2 linked regions of the Piscinibacter gummiphilus genome follow. The protein of the gene in region 1 interacts with the protein of each later gene in a pairwise test. Links are inferred from orthologs where the notes say so. Each region holds a gene or a part of one and is shown on either strand. Other genes may lie near its edges. The genes, in order: A4W93_RS12880 and A4W93_RS10050.

What was found.
Region 2: the proteins of A4W93_RS12880 (region 1) and A4W93_RS10050 interact in binary tests that used the Escherichia coli proteins (3 or more experiments, as listed by UniProt). The link is inferred for Piscinibacter gummiphilus from one-to-one orthologs.

What each region holds. Positions count from the first base shown.
Region 1 is NZ_CP015118.1:2,880,227-2,887,994, forward strand. The notes cover bases 2,474-5,913. They hold A4W93_RS12880 (2-oxoglutarate dehydrogenase E1 component), read left to right. Parts: upstream 2,474-2,854; coding sequence 2,855-5,713; downstream 5,714-5,913. Other genes in these bases: A4W93_RS12875 (hypothetical protein), read right to left, coding at 2,474-2,625; odhB (2-oxoglutarate dehydrogenase complex dihydrolipoyllysine-residue succinyltransferase), read left to right, coding at 5,809-5,913. Outside these bases: A4W93_RS12865 (acyl-CoA dehydrogenase), read left to right, coding at 1-1,297; A4W93_RS12870 (NAD(P)H-dependent flavin oxidoreductase), read left to right, coding at 1,327-2,283; more of A4W93_RS12875, read right to left, coding at 2,299-2,473; more of odhB, read left to right, coding at 5,914-7,071; lpdA (dihydrolipoyl dehydrogenase), read left to right, coding at 7,082-7,768. UniProt on the Escherichia coli protein: E1 component of the 2-oxoglutarate dehydrogenase (OGDH) complex which catalyzes the decarboxylation of 2-oxoglutarate, the first step in the conversion of 2-oxoglutarate to succinyl-CoA and CO(2).
Region 2 is NZ_CP015118.1:2,200,227-2,207,541, forward strand. The notes cover bases 2,578-5,564. They hold A4W93_RS10050 (ABC-F family ATP-binding cassette domain-containing protein), read right to left. Parts: upstream 5,042-5,564; coding sequence 3,113-5,041; downstream 2,578-3,112. Other genes in these bases: A4W93_RS10045 (methyl-accepting chemotaxis protein), read left to right, coding at 2,578-3,112; A4W93_RS10055 (cystathionine gamma-synthase family protein), read left to right, coding at 5,101-5,564. Also shown: A4W93_RS10030 (asparaginase), read left to right, coding at 1-66; A4W93_RS10035 (organic hydroperoxide resistance protein), read right to left, coding at 63-488; A4W93_RS10040 (MarR family winged helix-turn-helix transcriptional regulator), read right to left, coding at 535-1,029; more of A4W93_RS10045, read left to right, coding at 1,190-2,577; more of A4W93_RS10055, read left to right, coding at 5,565-6,345; A4W93_RS10060 (organic hydroperoxide resistance protein), read left to right, coding at 6,454-6,870; A4W93_RS10065 (ATP-binding protein), read left to right, coding at 6,890-7,315. UniProt on the Escherichia coli protein: Genetic data indicate it may be involved in ribosome assembly or function.

The sequences.
Region 1 (7,768 bases):
GCAGGCCGGCTCCGACCTCGCGCTGGTGCGCACGCGTGCCGAACCGCAGGGCGACGGCACGTACAAGATCTTCGGCACGAAGATCTTCATCACGTACGGCGAACACGACATGGCGCCGAACATCATCCACCTCGTGCTGGCCCGCGTGGCCGGCGCGCCAGAAGGGGTCAAGGGCATCAGCCTGTTCCTCGTGCCGAAGTTCCGCCTGAATGCCGACGGCTCGCCGGGCGAGCGCAACGACGCCCACTGCGTCAGCATCGAGCACAAGCTGGGCATCAAGGCCAGCCCCACGGCCGTGCTGCAGTTCGGTGACCACGGCGGTGCCATCGGCGAACTGATCGGCGAGGAGAACCGCGGCCTCGAGTACATGTTCATCATGATGAACGCTGCCCGCTACGCCGTGGGCATGCAGGGCATCGCGGTGGCCGAGCGTTCGTACCAGAAGGCCGTGCAGTACGCCCGCGACCGCGTGCAGTCGAGGCCGGTGGACGGCTCGCTGCCCGGCAGCGCCCCCATCATCCACCACCCCGATGTGCGCCGCATGCTGATGACGATGCGCTCGCTGACCGAAGGCTGCCGCGCGATGGCGATCACCGCCGCCGCGGCGCATGACGCGCAGCACGCCAGCCCGGACGCGGACGCCCGCAAGCAGAACCAGGCGTTCTACGAATTCATGGTGCCGCTCGTGAAGGGCTACAGCACCGAAATGAGCCTCGAGGTCACCGACCTCGGCGTGCAGGTGCACGGCGGCATGGGCTTCATCGAGGAAACCGGCGCGGCGCAGTACTACCGCGACGCGAAGATCCTGACCATCTACGAAGGCACCACCGCCATCCAGGCGAACGACCTCGTGGGCCGCAAGACGATGCGTGACGGCGGCCAGACGGCCAAGGCCATCGCGAAGCAGATCGAGGTCACCGAGGCCGCGCTGGCGAAGTCGGGCACCCCGGCCGCGCAGGCGATGCTCAAGGCGCTGTCGGCCGGCCGCGCCGCCTTCGTCGACGTGGTGGACTTCGTGGTCGCGAACGGCAAGACGAAGCCGAACGCCGTGTTCGCCGGCTCCGTGCCGTACCTGATGCTCGCGGGCAACGTGGTGGCCGGCTGGCAGCTGGCGCGCGCGCTGCTCGTGGCCGAGGCGCAGCTCGCCAAGGGCGAGGGCGACACGGCCTTCCTGACCGCGAAGGTTGCCACGGCCCGCTTCTACGCCGAGCACATCCTGACCCGCGCCTCCAGCGTGCGTGCCGCGATCCTCGAGGGCGCCGACAGCGTCACCGCGCTCGCGCTCGACGCCTTCTGACACCGACCTTTCCGACCGGAGACCTCCCCGTGGCCCTGCCTCCCATCCTGCAGAACCTGCCGTTGCCCATCATCGGGTCGCCGCTGTTCATCGTCAGCAACCCGAAGCTCGTGATCGCGCAGTGCAAGGCCGGCGTGGTCGGGTCGATGCCGGCGCTGAACGCGCGCCCGGCCGAGCTGCTCGACGAGTGGCTCGCCGAGATCACCGAGGCCCTGGCGTCGCACAACCGCGCGAACCCGGACAAGCCCGCGGCCCCGTTCGCGATCAACCAGATCGTGCACAAGAGCAACGACCGGCTCGAGCACGACCTCGAGGTGTGCGCCAAGTACAAGGTGCCCATCGTGATCACGTCGCTGGGCGCGCGCACGGACGTCAACGACGCGGTGCACGCCTGGGGTGGTGTGGTGCTGCACGACATCATCAACAACTTCTTCGCGAAGAAGGCGATCGAGAAGGGTGCCGACGGCCTGATCGCGGTGGCGGCGGGCGCCGGCGGCCACGCCGGCGTGAAGAGCCCGTTCGCGCTGATCCAGGAGATCCGCGAGTGGTTCGACGGCCCGATCGCGCTCAGCGGCTCCATCGCCAGCGGCGGCGCGGTGCTGGCCGCCCAGGCCATGGGCGCCGACTTCGCCTACATCGGCTCGGCCTTCATCGCCACCGACGAGGCCCGCGCGGTCGACGCCTACAAGCAGATGATCGTCGACAGCACCAGCGACGACATCGTCTACAGCAACCTCTTCACCGGGGTGCACGGCAACTACCTGAAGGGCTCGATCGTCAACGCCGGGCTCGACCCCGAGAACCTGGCCGAGAGCGATTCGAGCAAGATGAGCTTCTCGGGCGGCGAGTCGAAGAAGGCCTGGAAGGACATCTGGGGCTGCGGCCAGGGCATCGGCCACATCAAGAAGGTGGTGCCGGCCGGCGAACTGGTCGCCCGCCTGGCGGCCGAGTACCACGAGGCGCGGGAGCGCCTGGCGCTGCGCTGACCTCCGGTCGGCGGGTCAGGCCGGGGAGGGCGCCTGGGGCTCCAGGTCGCAGTCGCACCCCTCGCCGGCCGCGATCCACCGCGGCGCGAAGCGCGCCGCCACCCGGGCCAGCCACGCCGGCCCGATGAACCGCTGTGGTTCGGTCACCACACCGCAGCGGTAGACCGACCCGGCCTCGTCCCAGACCAGCGCCGCACAGGCGCCGGTGCGCCGCCGGCTCACCAGCATGCCCGCCGGACACGGTTCCGCGAGGCAGCACACCCCGCAGCCATTGCAGGCGCTGCCCACCGGCGGCTTGGCCGGCGCGGTCGGATGGATCTGGATGATGCGGAAATCTGACATCGGGGTGACAGGGGACTCGCCCATTGTGCGGATGTGGTGTGAACGTGATCATTCAAACTGACGCTGCTTCCGCATCGGTGTTACAGTGCGATCCCAGACTCAGACAGGTCCTTCCCGTCCCCTTGTGTCACAGCAAGGCGGGTCGCAATCCGCAAACCGGTGCAGCCGTAACGCGGAAGGTTTATCAACCCACTACAGCGCCGGAAACCGGTGCGAAAGGTGAGCGAAAATGATGCAGGAATACAGGTCGAACTCGTACCTGTTCGGGGGCAATGCGCCTTACGTCGAAGAGATGTATGAGGCCTACCTCGACAACCCGGGCTCCGTGCCCGACAACTGGCGTGCCTATTTCGACGCCCTCCAGAACGTCCCGGCCGCCGATGGCAGCGCCTCTCGCGACGTCGCCCACGCCCCGGTCGTCGAATCCTTCGCGCAACGCGCCAAGGCCAACGCCTTCGGCAACAAGGCCAGCAACGCCGACCTCGCCATCGCGCACAAGCAGGTCCACGTCCAGTCCCTGATCGCCGCCTACCGGTTCCTCGGTTCGCGCTGGGCCGACCTCGACCCGCTCAAGCGCCAGGAACGTCCCAAGATCCCCGAACTCGAACCGGCGTTCTACGACCTGTCCGAGGCGGACATGGACCTCTCGTTCAGCGCCACGAACACCTACTTCTCCACCGCGGAGAACATGACCCTGCGCGAGATCGTGCAGGCCCTGCGCGAGACGTACTGCGGCTCCATCGGCGCCGAGTACATGCACATCACCGACCCGGCCGAGAAGCGCTGGTGGCAGCAGCGGCTGGAATCCATCCGCTCGAAGCCCAGCTTCAAGCCGGAAGAGAAGGTCAACATCCTCGAGCGCCTGACGGCGGCCGAGGGCCTCGAGCGCTACCTCCACACCAAGTACGTCGGCCAGAAGCGCTTCTCGCTCGAAGGCGGCGAGAGCTTCATCGCCTCGATGGACGAAGTGGTCCAGCGCTCCGGTGAAGTGGGCGTGCAGGAAATCGTGATCGGCATGGCCCACCGCGGCCGCCTGAACGTGCTGGTGAACACCCTGGGCAAGGCCCCGAAGGACCTGTTCTCCGAGTTCGACCACACCGCCCCCGAGAACCTCCCGTCCGGCGACGTGAAGTACCACCAGGGCTTCTCGAGCGACGTGTCCACCCGCGGCGGCCCGGTTCACCTGAGCCTGTCGTTCAACCCGTCCCACCTGGAAATCGTGAACCCGGTGGTCGAGGGTTCGGTGAAGGCCCGCCTGGACCGCCGCGGCGACCAGGAAGGCGACACGGTGCTGCCGGTGCTCGTGCACGGCGACGCCGCGTTCGCCGGCCAGGGTGTCGTGATGGAAACGCTGGCGCTGGCCCAGACCCGTGGCTACTACACGGGCGGCACGCTGCACATCGTCATCAACAACCAGATCGGCTTCACCACCAGCGACCCGCGCGACACGCGTTCCACGCTGTACTGCACCGACGTCGTCAAGATGATCGAGGCCCCGGTGCTGCACGTGAACGGCGACGATCCCGAAGCCGTGGTGCTCGCCACGCGCCTCGCGCTCGACTACCGCCAGGAGTTCAACAAGGACGTCGTCGTCGACATCGTCTGCTTCCGCAAGCTCGGCCACAACGAACAGGACACCCCGGCGCTCACGCAGCCGCTGATGTACAAGTCGATCGGCAAGCACCCGGGCACGCGCAAGCTGTACGGCGACAAGCTGGTCGCCAACGGCACGCTGAAGAACGAAGGTCCGGACGACCTCGTCAAGACGTACCGCGCCGCGATGGACGCCGGCAAGCACACGGTCGACCCGGTACTCACGAACTACAAGAGCAAGTACGCCGTCGACTGGTCGCCGTTCCTGAACAAGAAGTGGACCGACTCGGCCGACACGGCCCTGCCGTCCGCCGAGATCAAGCGCCTGGCCGAACGCCTGACGACCGTGCCGAACGGCTTCAAGCCGCACGCGCTGGTCGAGAAGGTGCTGGCCGACCGCGCCGCGATGGGCCGGGGCGAGATCAACGTCGACTGGGGCATGGCCGAGTCGCTCGCCTACGCCTCGCTCGTGGCCAGCGGCTACCCGGTGCGCCTGTCGGGTGAAGACTGCGGCCGCGGCACGTTCACGCACCGCCACGCGGTGCTGCACGACCAGAACCGCGAGAAGTGGGACGAAGGCACCTGGACCTCGCTGCAGCACGTGGCCGACGGCCAGGCTCCGTTCGTCGTGATCGACTCGCTGCTGTCCGAAGAGGCCGTGCTCGGCTTCGAATACGGCTACGCCAGCGCCGACCCGAACACGCTCGTGATCTGGGAAGCCCAGTTCGGCGACTTCACCAACGGCGCGCAGGTCGTGATCGACCAGTTCATCGCCTCCGGCGAAGTGAAGTGGGGCCGCGCGAACGGCCTGACGATGCTGCTGCCGCACGGCTACGAAGGCCAGGGTCCGGAGCACTCGTCGGCCCGCCTCGAGCGCTTCATGCAGCTCGCCGCGGACAACAACATGCAGATCGTGCAGCCCACCACGGCCAGCCAGATCTTCCACGTGCTCCGTCGCCAGATGGTGCGCATGTTCCGCAAGCCGCTGGTGGTCATGTCGCCGAAGTCGCTGCTGCGTGCCAAGGACGCGGGTTCGCCGCTGTCCGAGTTCACGAAGGGCGAGTTCCGCACCGTCATCGGTCCGGACCGTTCGGAGATCGAGGCCGACAAGGTCAAGCGCGTGATCGCCTGCTCGGGCAAGGTCGCCTACGACCTGATCAAGCGCCGCGACGAGAAGAAGGCGTGGGACACGGTGATCGTCCGCGTGGAACAGCTGTACCCGTTCCCGCACAAGGCGTTCGCCGCCGAGATGAAGCGTTTCCCGAACGCGACCGAAGTGATCTGGGCGCAGGACGAGCCGCAGAACCAGGGTGCCTGGTTCTTCGTGCAGCACTACATCCACGAGAACATGGTCGAAGGCCAGAAGCTCGGTTACGCCGGCCGTCCGGCGTCCGCTTCGCCGGCCGTGGGTTATGCCCACCTGCACCAGGAGCAGCAGAAGGCGCTGCTCGACCAGGCGTTCGGCAAGCTCAAGGGCTTCGTGCTCTCGAAGTGATGTGACGAGGCGCGGGATGGGCGCGAGGGGCGGATGCCCCCGGCCGTCCCCCGCGCCGCACCACTTCGTCTCCCCCCAAATTCTGGAAGAACAACATGGCAATCGTTGAAGTCAAGGTCCCGCAGCTGTCCGAATCCGTGGCCGAAGCCACCCTGCTGCAGTGGAAGAAGAAGCCGGGCGAAGCTGTCGCCCTCGATGAAATCCTCGTCGAAATCGAAACCGACAAGGTCGTGCTCGAAGTGCCGGCCCCCGCTGCCGGCGTGATGGCCCAGCTCGTCAAGAACGACGGCGAAAGCTGCACGAGCGATGAAGTCATCGCCAAGATCGACACCGACGCGTCGGCCCAGGTGAGCCCGCTCGAGATCAAGCCGGTGCCGGCCTCGGCACCCGCCGCCGCGCCTGCCGCCGCCGGTGGCAACAAGGGCGACGTGGCCATGCCCGCCGCCGCCAAGCTGCTCGCCGAGAACAACCTGGCCGCAAGCAGCGTCGCCGGCACCGGCAAGGATGGCCGCGTGACGAAGGGCGACGTGCTCGGCGCCATCGAAGGTGGCGCGAAGGCCGCTGCCCCGGCCGCCAAGGCCGTGTCGGCCCCGGTGCCCGCCGCCGTGTCGAAGCCGCTGCCCGCCGTGGCCGCGCCCGTCCAGCAGAACCTGGGTGATCGCCCGGAACAGCGCGTGCCGATGAGCCGCCTGCGCGCCCGCATCGCCGAGCGCCTGGTGCAGTCGCAATCCACCAACGCCATCCTGACCACGTTCAACGAAGTGAACATGGCCCCGGTGATGGAGATGCGCAAGAAGTTCCAGGAGAAGTTCGAGAAGGAACACGGCGTCAAGCTCGGCTTCATGAGCTTCTTCGTGAAGGCCGCGGTGCACGCCCTCAAGAAGTACCCGATCGTCAACGCCTCGGTCGACGGCAACGACATCGTCTACCACGGCTACTTCGACATCGGCATCGCCGTGGGCTCGCCGCGCGGCCTCGTGGTGCCGGTGCTGCGCAACGTCGACCAGATGACGTTCGCCGACATCGAGAAGAAGATCGCCGAGTTCGGCGCCAAGGCCCGTGACGGCAAGCTGTCCCTCGAGGAACTGACCGGCGGCACGTTCTCGATCTCGAACGGCGGCACCTTCGGCTCCATGCTGTCGACCCCGATCATCAACCCGCCCCAGTCGGCCATCCTCGGCGTGCACGCCACGAAGGACCGCGCCGTCGTCGAGAACGGCCAAGTGGTCGTCCGTCCGATGAACTACCTGGCGATGAGCTACGACCACCGCATCATCGACGGCCGCGAAGCCGTGCTGTCGCTCGTGGCCATGAAGGAAGCGCTGGAAGACCCGGCCCGCCTGCTGTTCGACATCTGAGGACGACACCATGAGCAAGCAATTCGACGTGGTCGTCATCGGCGGCGGCCCCGGTGGTTACATCGCGGCCATCCGCGCGGCGCAGCTCGGTTTCAACACCGCCTGCATCGACGAATGGAAGAACGAGAAGGGCGGCCCGGCCCCGGGCGGCACCTGCACGAACGTGGGCTGCATTCCCTCGAAGGCGCTGCTGCAGTCCAGCGAGCACTTCGAGCAGGCCGGCCATCATTTCGCCGACCACGGCATCGGCCTGAAGGACCTGAGCATCGACGTCGCGAAGATGCTGGGCCGCAAGGACACCGTCGTGAAGCAGAACAACGACGGCATCCTGTACCTGTTCAAGAAGAACAAGGTCACGTTCTTCCACGGTCGCGGCTCCTTCGTGAAGGCCGCTGACGGCGGCTACGAGCTGAAGGTCGCCGGCGCCGCCGAGGAAACCATCACCGCGAAGCACGTCGTGGTCGCCACGGGCTCCAACCCCCGTGCGCTGCCCGGCGCCGCATTCGACGAGGAGAACATCCTCTCGAACGACGGTGCGCTGCGCATCCCCGCCGTGCCGAAGAAGCTCGGCGTGATCGGCGCCGGCGTGATCGGCCTGGAAATGGGCTCGGTGTGGCGCCGCCTCGGCGCGGAAGTCACCGTGCTCGAAGCACTGCCGGTGTTCCTGGGCGCGGTCGACGAGACCATCGCCAAGGAA
Region 2 (7,315 bases), 680 kb from region 1 along the record:
GCGGGCGACCTCACGCCCGCGAAGGCCCGCATCGAGCTGATGCTGGCCCTGATGGGACGGACTTAGACGACCGTCAGCGTCACGTCGATGTTGCCGCGGGTGGCGTTCGAGTACGGGCACACCTGGTGGGCGGCCTGCACGATCTGCTCGGCGACGGCACGCTCGACGCCGGGGATCGTGATCTTCAGCTCGGCCTGGATGCTGAAGCCGGTGGGGATCGGGCCGATGCCGACGTTCGCGGTGATCGACGTGTCGGCCGGCAGCGCGACCTTCATCTTGCCGGCGACGACCTTCATCGCGCCGATGAAGCAGGCCGAGTAGCCCGCGGCGAACAGCTGTTCCGGGTTGGTGCCGACGGCGCCGTTGCCGCCCAGTTCCTTCGGGGTGGTCAGCTTGACGTCGAGCACGCCGTCGGACGACTTGGACGTGCCTTCGCGGCCGCCGGTGGAGGTGGCGGTGGCGGTGTAGAGGACTTTTTCGAGGCTCATGGTGGGCTCCTGTGTGGAAGGGGTACTGCGGTGACGAACGGAAGGATCAATGCGCTTCGGGCGCATCGGGGGCGGAAGCACCCAGCAGCTGCGCACGCAGCTGCTGGAGGCGTTGGGTGAGGGACGTGATCTCGTCGAGGTGGCACTGCATCGCGTCGGCCAGCTGCGGCGGCACGGTGCGTGCCGTCTGGCGCAGCGCCTCGCCGGACTCGGTGAGGCGCACGCGCACGCGGCGTTCGTCGCGGGTGTCGCGGGTGCGCACCAGCCAGCCCGAGGCCTCCATGCGCTTGAGCAGCGGGCTCAGCGTGCCGAAGTCGAGGAACAGGCGCTCGCCGAGTTCGGCCACGCCCAGTTCGCGGTGCTGCCACAGCACGAGCAGCACGAGGTACTGCGGGTACGTCACCCCGAGCGGCGCGAGCAGCGGCTTGTACCGCTTCGTCATCGCGAGCGACGTCGAGTACAGCGCGAAGCACAGCTGGCGGTCCAGCTCGAGCCAGCGGTCGGCGTCGGTCGTCGGGGTGGGGATCGGTGTGGCATCCATGGGGTGGACTGTAAATTGAATCGTGAGCGATGTAATCGTTCGATCTTTAAAACCCTTTCGCGCATGCGGTGATCCGTCACGCTCGCGGGGCTGCACTGGCATGCCGCGTGCGTCGAAACCCACCATGAAAATTCCTTCGAGTGGAGCAAGGGTGGACGTGATGAAGCGGTGGGTGGGGAAGCTGAAGATGTGGCAGAAGTTCGCCGTGCTGGGCGGGCTGGCCGTGGCCATGGTGGCGCCGCCGACGGCGATGGTTGTCGCGACGAACGTCGCGCGGCTCCGCGCGATCGAGCAGCAGCAGGCGGGCATGGGCCCGGCCGCCGACGTGCTCAGGCTCGTGCAGCTGACGCAGCAGCACCGCGGCCTCACCGCGTCGGTGCTGGGTGGCGACACGGCCAAGGGGGCGGCCCGCGCCGAGAAACAGAAGGCCGTGGGCGAGGCGCTGAAGCAGGTGCTCGAGTCGACGAAGCCGTATGGCACGCAGCGCCTCGGCGAGCGCCGCGACGCGCTGCAGATCGGCTGGCAGACGCTGGCGGGCGACGTGGACGGCGGGAAGGTGAGCCCCGCCCAGAGTTTCGCGCGGCACACCGCGCTCGTCGCCGAGGCGCTCACGCTGCTGGGCGACCTCGCCGACGTGTCCACGCTGTCGTTGAACCCGGATCCGGGCGTGCACTTCCTCAACGTGGCCGTGCTCGCGGAACTGCCCGAGCTGTCCGAACTGATGGGCCAGGCGCGTGCGCGGGGCGCGGCGCTGCTGGCGGGCGGGTCGGTGGATGCGGACGAGCGCCAGCCGCTCACCGCGCTGCTCGATCAGGTGCGCAAGCGCACCCGTCGGGTGCAGATCGCCTTCGACAAGGCCGGCGACGCCCGGCCGCACGACGAGGCACTGGCCGCGGCCATCGCCGACGCCACGCGCGCCGCCGGTGCGGCCGCGCAGCTCGCCGAGAGCGAGGTGGTGTCGTCGGGGGCCACGCCGATGGCCTCGGGCGACTACTTCAAGGCCATGACCGGCCACATCGACGCCCAGTTCGCGCTGGGCGGCGTGGCCTTCGAACGCCTGCAGGCCTCGCTCGACGGCGAGGCCCGCCGGGCGCGCACGACGCTGGCGCTGCTCGCCACCGGCCTCGCGCTGGGCGCGCTCGGGGTGCTGTGGATCGTCGTCACGATCACCCGCACCACGTCGGGCGCCGTGAAGGACGCGCTGGCCGCCACGGAGGCCCTGGCCCGCGGCGACCTGTCGTTCGCCGTGCGCGTGGGCACGCAGGACGAGATCGGCCGCCTCGCGGGCGCGCTCGGCACGTCGATGCAGCAGCTGGCCGGGGTGGTGCACAGCATCAAGGCGTCGAGCGACTCGATCGCCACGGGCTCCGACCAGATCGCCGCCGGCAATGCGGACCTGAGCCAGCGCACCGAGGAGCAGGCGGCCAACCTGCAGCGCACCGCCGCGTCGATGCACCAGATCGCCGAGACGGTGCGCGCGAACGCGGACAACGCGAAGGCGGCCGCCGACCTCGCCGGCTCGGCGAGTTCGGTCGCGTCGCGCGGCGGCGAGGTGATGGCGCAGGTGGTGGCCACGATGGACGACATCGCCAGCCGTTCGCGCCGCATCGGCGACATCATCGGGGTCATCGACGGCATCGCCTTCCAGACGAACATCCTCGCGCTGAACGCGGCCGTGGAAGCGGCCCGGGCGGGTGAGCAGGGCCGCGGCTTCGCCGTGGTGGCCGGCGAGGTGCGGTCGCTCGCGCAACGCAGCGCGGAGGCCGCCCGGGAGATCAAGGCACTGATCGGCGCGAGCGTCGAGAAGGTGGAGGAGGGCACACGCCTCGTGGGCGACGCGGGCCACACGATGACCGACATCGTGGCCCAGGTGCGCCGCGTGAGCGACCTGATCGCCGGCATCGGCCACGCCACGGTCGAGCAGACCGCCGGCATCGGCCATGTGAGCGACGCTGTCGCCGAACTCGACCAGGTCACGCAGCAGAACGCCGCGCTGGTGGAGGAATCGGCCGCGGCGGCCGACAGCCTGCGGCAGCAGGCGGACCGGCTGGTGGCCGCGGTGAGTTCGTTCCGCCTCGGGTGATCAGGGGGGCGAGAGCGCGTCCAGCGCCTCGGTCAGCTCCAGCCACCGCGACTCGGCCGCGGCGGTGTCGACGTCGATCTGCTTGAGCCGCTTGCCCTGTTCGACGCGCTGCGCCGGGCTCACGCCGGCCCCGGCCGCGGCCGCCTCGATGTTGGCCTTCTCCTGCGAGAGCGTCTCGATGCGGCGCTCCACCTGGGCCAGTTCGGTCTTGAGCGGCTTGGCCTGGTCGGCGGCCTTCTGGCGCTGCTGGGCGCTCGCCTTGCGGTCGTCCTTGCCGGCCGAGGCCGCGGCCTTCTGCGCCTTGACCTTCGCCGAGCCGGCCTCGCGCGCGGCCTTGGCCATCTCGCGGGAGGTCTCGAGCAACCACTTCTGGTAGTCGTCGAGGTCGCCGTCGAAGGGCTTGACCTCGCCGCCGCTCACGAGCCAGAACTCATCGCACACCTCGCGCAGCAGCGCGCGGTCGTGGCTCACCAGCATCACGGTGCCCTCGAACTCGTTGAGCGCCATGCTCAGCGCCTCGCGGGTGGTGAGGTCCAGGTGGTTGGTCGGCTCGTCCATCAGCAGCAGGTTGGGGCGCTGCCACACCAGCATCGCGAGCACCAGGCGCGCCTTCTCGCCGCCGCTGAGCGAACCGACGGATTGCGTGACCATGTCGCCCACGAAGCGGAACGAGCCGAGGAAGTCGCGCAGTTCCTGCTCGCGCCCCGGCGGACCCACGTCGCGCGCGAGGCGCACCATGTGCATCAGCGGGCCGTCGTCGAGCTGCAGCACGTCGAGCTCCTGCTGCGCGAAGTAGCCGATCGACAGGCCCTTGCCTTCGGTGACCTCGCCCGAGATCAGCGGGATGTCCTTCGCGATGGTCTTCACGAGCGTGGACTTGCCCTGGCCGTTCGCACCGAGGATGCCGATGCGCTGGCCGGCCAGCACCGAGCGGTTGATGTCGTGCACGATGGGCACGCCGTCGTAGCCGCAGGTCATCATCGAGAACGCGAGCATCGGGTTCGGCAGGCTCACGGGCTCGCGGAACTCGAACTGGAAGTCGCTGCTCGTGAGCACCGGCCCCAGCTTTTCCATGCGGGCCAGCGCCTTCACGCGGCTCTGCGCCTGCTTGGCCTTGCTGGCCTTGGCCTTGAAGCGGTCGATGAACTTCTGCAGGTGCGCCATGCGCTCCTGCTGCTTCGCGTAGTTGGCCTGGGCCTGCACCAGCCGCTCGGCGCGCATCTCCTCGAACGCCGTGTAGTTGCCGGTGTAGCGGGTCAGGCGCGCCTCGTCGAGGTGCACCGTGACCTTGGTGATGGCGTCGAGGAACTCGCGGTCGTGGCTGATGACGATCATCGTGCCTTCGTACCGCTGCAGCCACGCTTCCAGCCAGACGAGGGCGTCCAGGTCCAGGTGGTTCGTGGGTTCGTCGAGCAGCATCAGGTCGGCCGGGCACATCAGCGCGCGGGCCAGTTGCAGGCGCATGCGCCAGCCGCCCGAGAAGCTGTTCACCGGGTCGTCCACCTGGTCGATGCGGAACCCGAGGCCCATCAGCAGCGCCTGCGCCTTCGGGCGCGCCTCGAAGCCACCCGCCTCGGCGATGGCCTGGTGGGCCTCGGCCATGGCGTTGCCGTCGTCGGCCGCCTCGGCCGCCGCCAGGGCCGCGTTGGCCTCCATCAGGCGGGTGTCGCCCTCCAGCACGAAGTCGGTGGCGGGCTGGTCGGTCTCGGGCATCGACTGGGCGACCTCGGCCATGCGCCAGCGCGGCGGGATGGACACGTCGCCCGCGTCGGATTGCAGGCGCTGCGCCAGCAGCGAAAACAGCGACGACTTGCCGGCGCCGTTGCGGCCGATCAGGCCGACCTTCTCGCCGGGTTGCAGCGTGACGCTGGCATCCTGCAGCACGACCTTGGTGCCGCGGCGCAGCGTGATGTTCTTGAGGACAATCATGGTGAAATCGAATCGACAGACCGCGATTCTCGCCGACGACGCTTTCCAGGAGACTTTCGATGACCCTCGGCCTCACCACCCGCCTGCTGCACGCCGACCATTTCAAGGGCGTGGAGCATGGTGCCACCCACGAGCCGATCCACACCGCCGTGGCCTTCGGCTACGACAACGCCCGCGACCTCGTCGCCGTGTTCCAGGGCGAACGCAGCGGCCACGTCTACGGCCGCCAGGGCAGCCCGACGCTCGGCGCCGTCGAGCGCAAGATCACGATGATGGAGGAGGGCACGGGCACCGTGTCGTTCAGCAGCGGCATGGCCGGCATCGCCGCGGTGTTCTGGTCGCTGCTGCGCCGGGGCGACCACGTCGTCTCCAGCCAGTTCCTGTTCGGCAACTCCAACAGCCTGATGCAGCAGCTCGAGGCCATCGGCTGCGAGGTGACGATGGTGGACGCCACCGACGCGGCCGAGGTCGCCCGGGCGATCCGCCCGGAAACCCGCATCGTCTTCACCGAAACCATCGCCAACCCGCGCACCCAGGTGGCCGACCTGGAGGGCATCGGCCGCCTCTGTGCCGAGCGCGGCCTGCTGTTCGTGGTCGACAACACGATGACCACGCCGTACCTGTTCCGCCCGGGCGCCGTGGGTGCCGGCCTCTCGGTCAACTCGCTGACGAAGTCGATCAGCGGGCACGGCAATGCGCTGGGTGGCGCCGTGACGGACACGGGCACGTACGACTGGACGAAGTACCCCAACATCCACGACTCGTACAAGAAGGGCCCGCCGGCCGGCTGGGGGCTGCTGCAGGTGCGCAAGAAGGGCCTGCGCGACACGGGCGGCACGCTCTCCGGTGAAAACGCCCACCGCATCGCCACGGGCGCCGAGACCCTGGCACTGCGCCTGGACCGCGCCTGCGACAACGCGCTGCGCCTGGCCACCTGGCTGCAGGCGCAGCCGGGCGTGAAGGCGGTGCACTACCCGGGCCTGCCGGGGCACCCGCAGCACCAGCGGGCGAAGGGGCTGTTCCGCCACTTCGGCGCGCTGCTGAGCTTCGAGGTGGACGAGGGCCGTGACCTGTTCGCGTTCCTCGACGCCCTGAAGGTCATCATCAAGTCGAGCCACCTGGGCGACAACCGCACGCTGGCCATCCCCGTCGCCCACACCATCTTCTTCGAGATGGGCCAGGCGCGGCGCCAGTCGATGGGCATCGCCGAATCGCTGATCCGCCTGTCGGTGGGCATCGAGGACTACGCCGACCTGCAGGCCGATTTCGCCGCGGCGCTGGTCGCCACGGCCCCGGCAAAGTAACGTACTGTGTCGACTTGCCCGGGCAGGTACACAGTGCCATCGGAAGGCCCCCGCGGCGGGGGTGACGGGACGATCATCCGCCCCGTCACCCACCCACAGGAGCCTTTCATGCCCCGCATCCAGCAAGTCCTCTACACCGGCAAGACCCACACCACCGGCGGCCGCAGCGGCGAATCCCGCAGCGACGACGGCCGCCTGAACCTGGCCCTCACGCCCCCGGGCGCGCCCGGTTCGGGCACGAACCCCGAGCAGCTCTTCGCGGCCGGCTGGTCGGCGTGTTTCATCGGCGCGATGGGCCTGGCCGCCAAGGCCCGCCACGTGGCGCTGCCGGCCGACACGGCGGTGGACGCCGAGGTCGACCTGGGCACCGGCGCGGGCGGCTACTTCCTGCAGGCCCGCCTGCGGGTGAGCCTGCCCGGCCTCGACCGCGCCGTGGCGCACGCCATCGTCGACACCGCCCACGAGACCTGCCCGTACTCGAAGGCCTCGCGCGGCAACATCGACGTGTCGATCACGCTCGCCTGACCTCGCCCCCGGAGCCCCGATGCTGTCCCGCCTGATGCCCCGCACGCTGTTCGCCCGAGTCACCCTCGTCATCGTGGTGGGCCTGGCGGTGGCGCAATTGCTCGCGTTCGCCTCGATCCGCCACGAGCGGGGACAGGCGCTGCGCGAGCTGATGATGACGGGCGTCGAGCTGGACATCGCGAGTTCCGTGGCCATCCTGAACCGCCTGCCGGCGCCGGAACGGGCCGGCTGGCTCGACCGCCTCGCGCGGCCCAACTACCGCTTCGTGCTGGAAGGCTGGGTCGACGGCGAGCCGCCGGCCTCGCCGGTGCTGCGCGGCTTCACCGAGGCCATCGAGAACGCGCTGCGGCCGTACCCGGTCACGCGCGTGGCGCAGGTGCCCTCGGCCCACGAGACGGTGCGGATGCTCGTGCGCCTGGACGACGGGAGCGACCTCGTCGTGCAG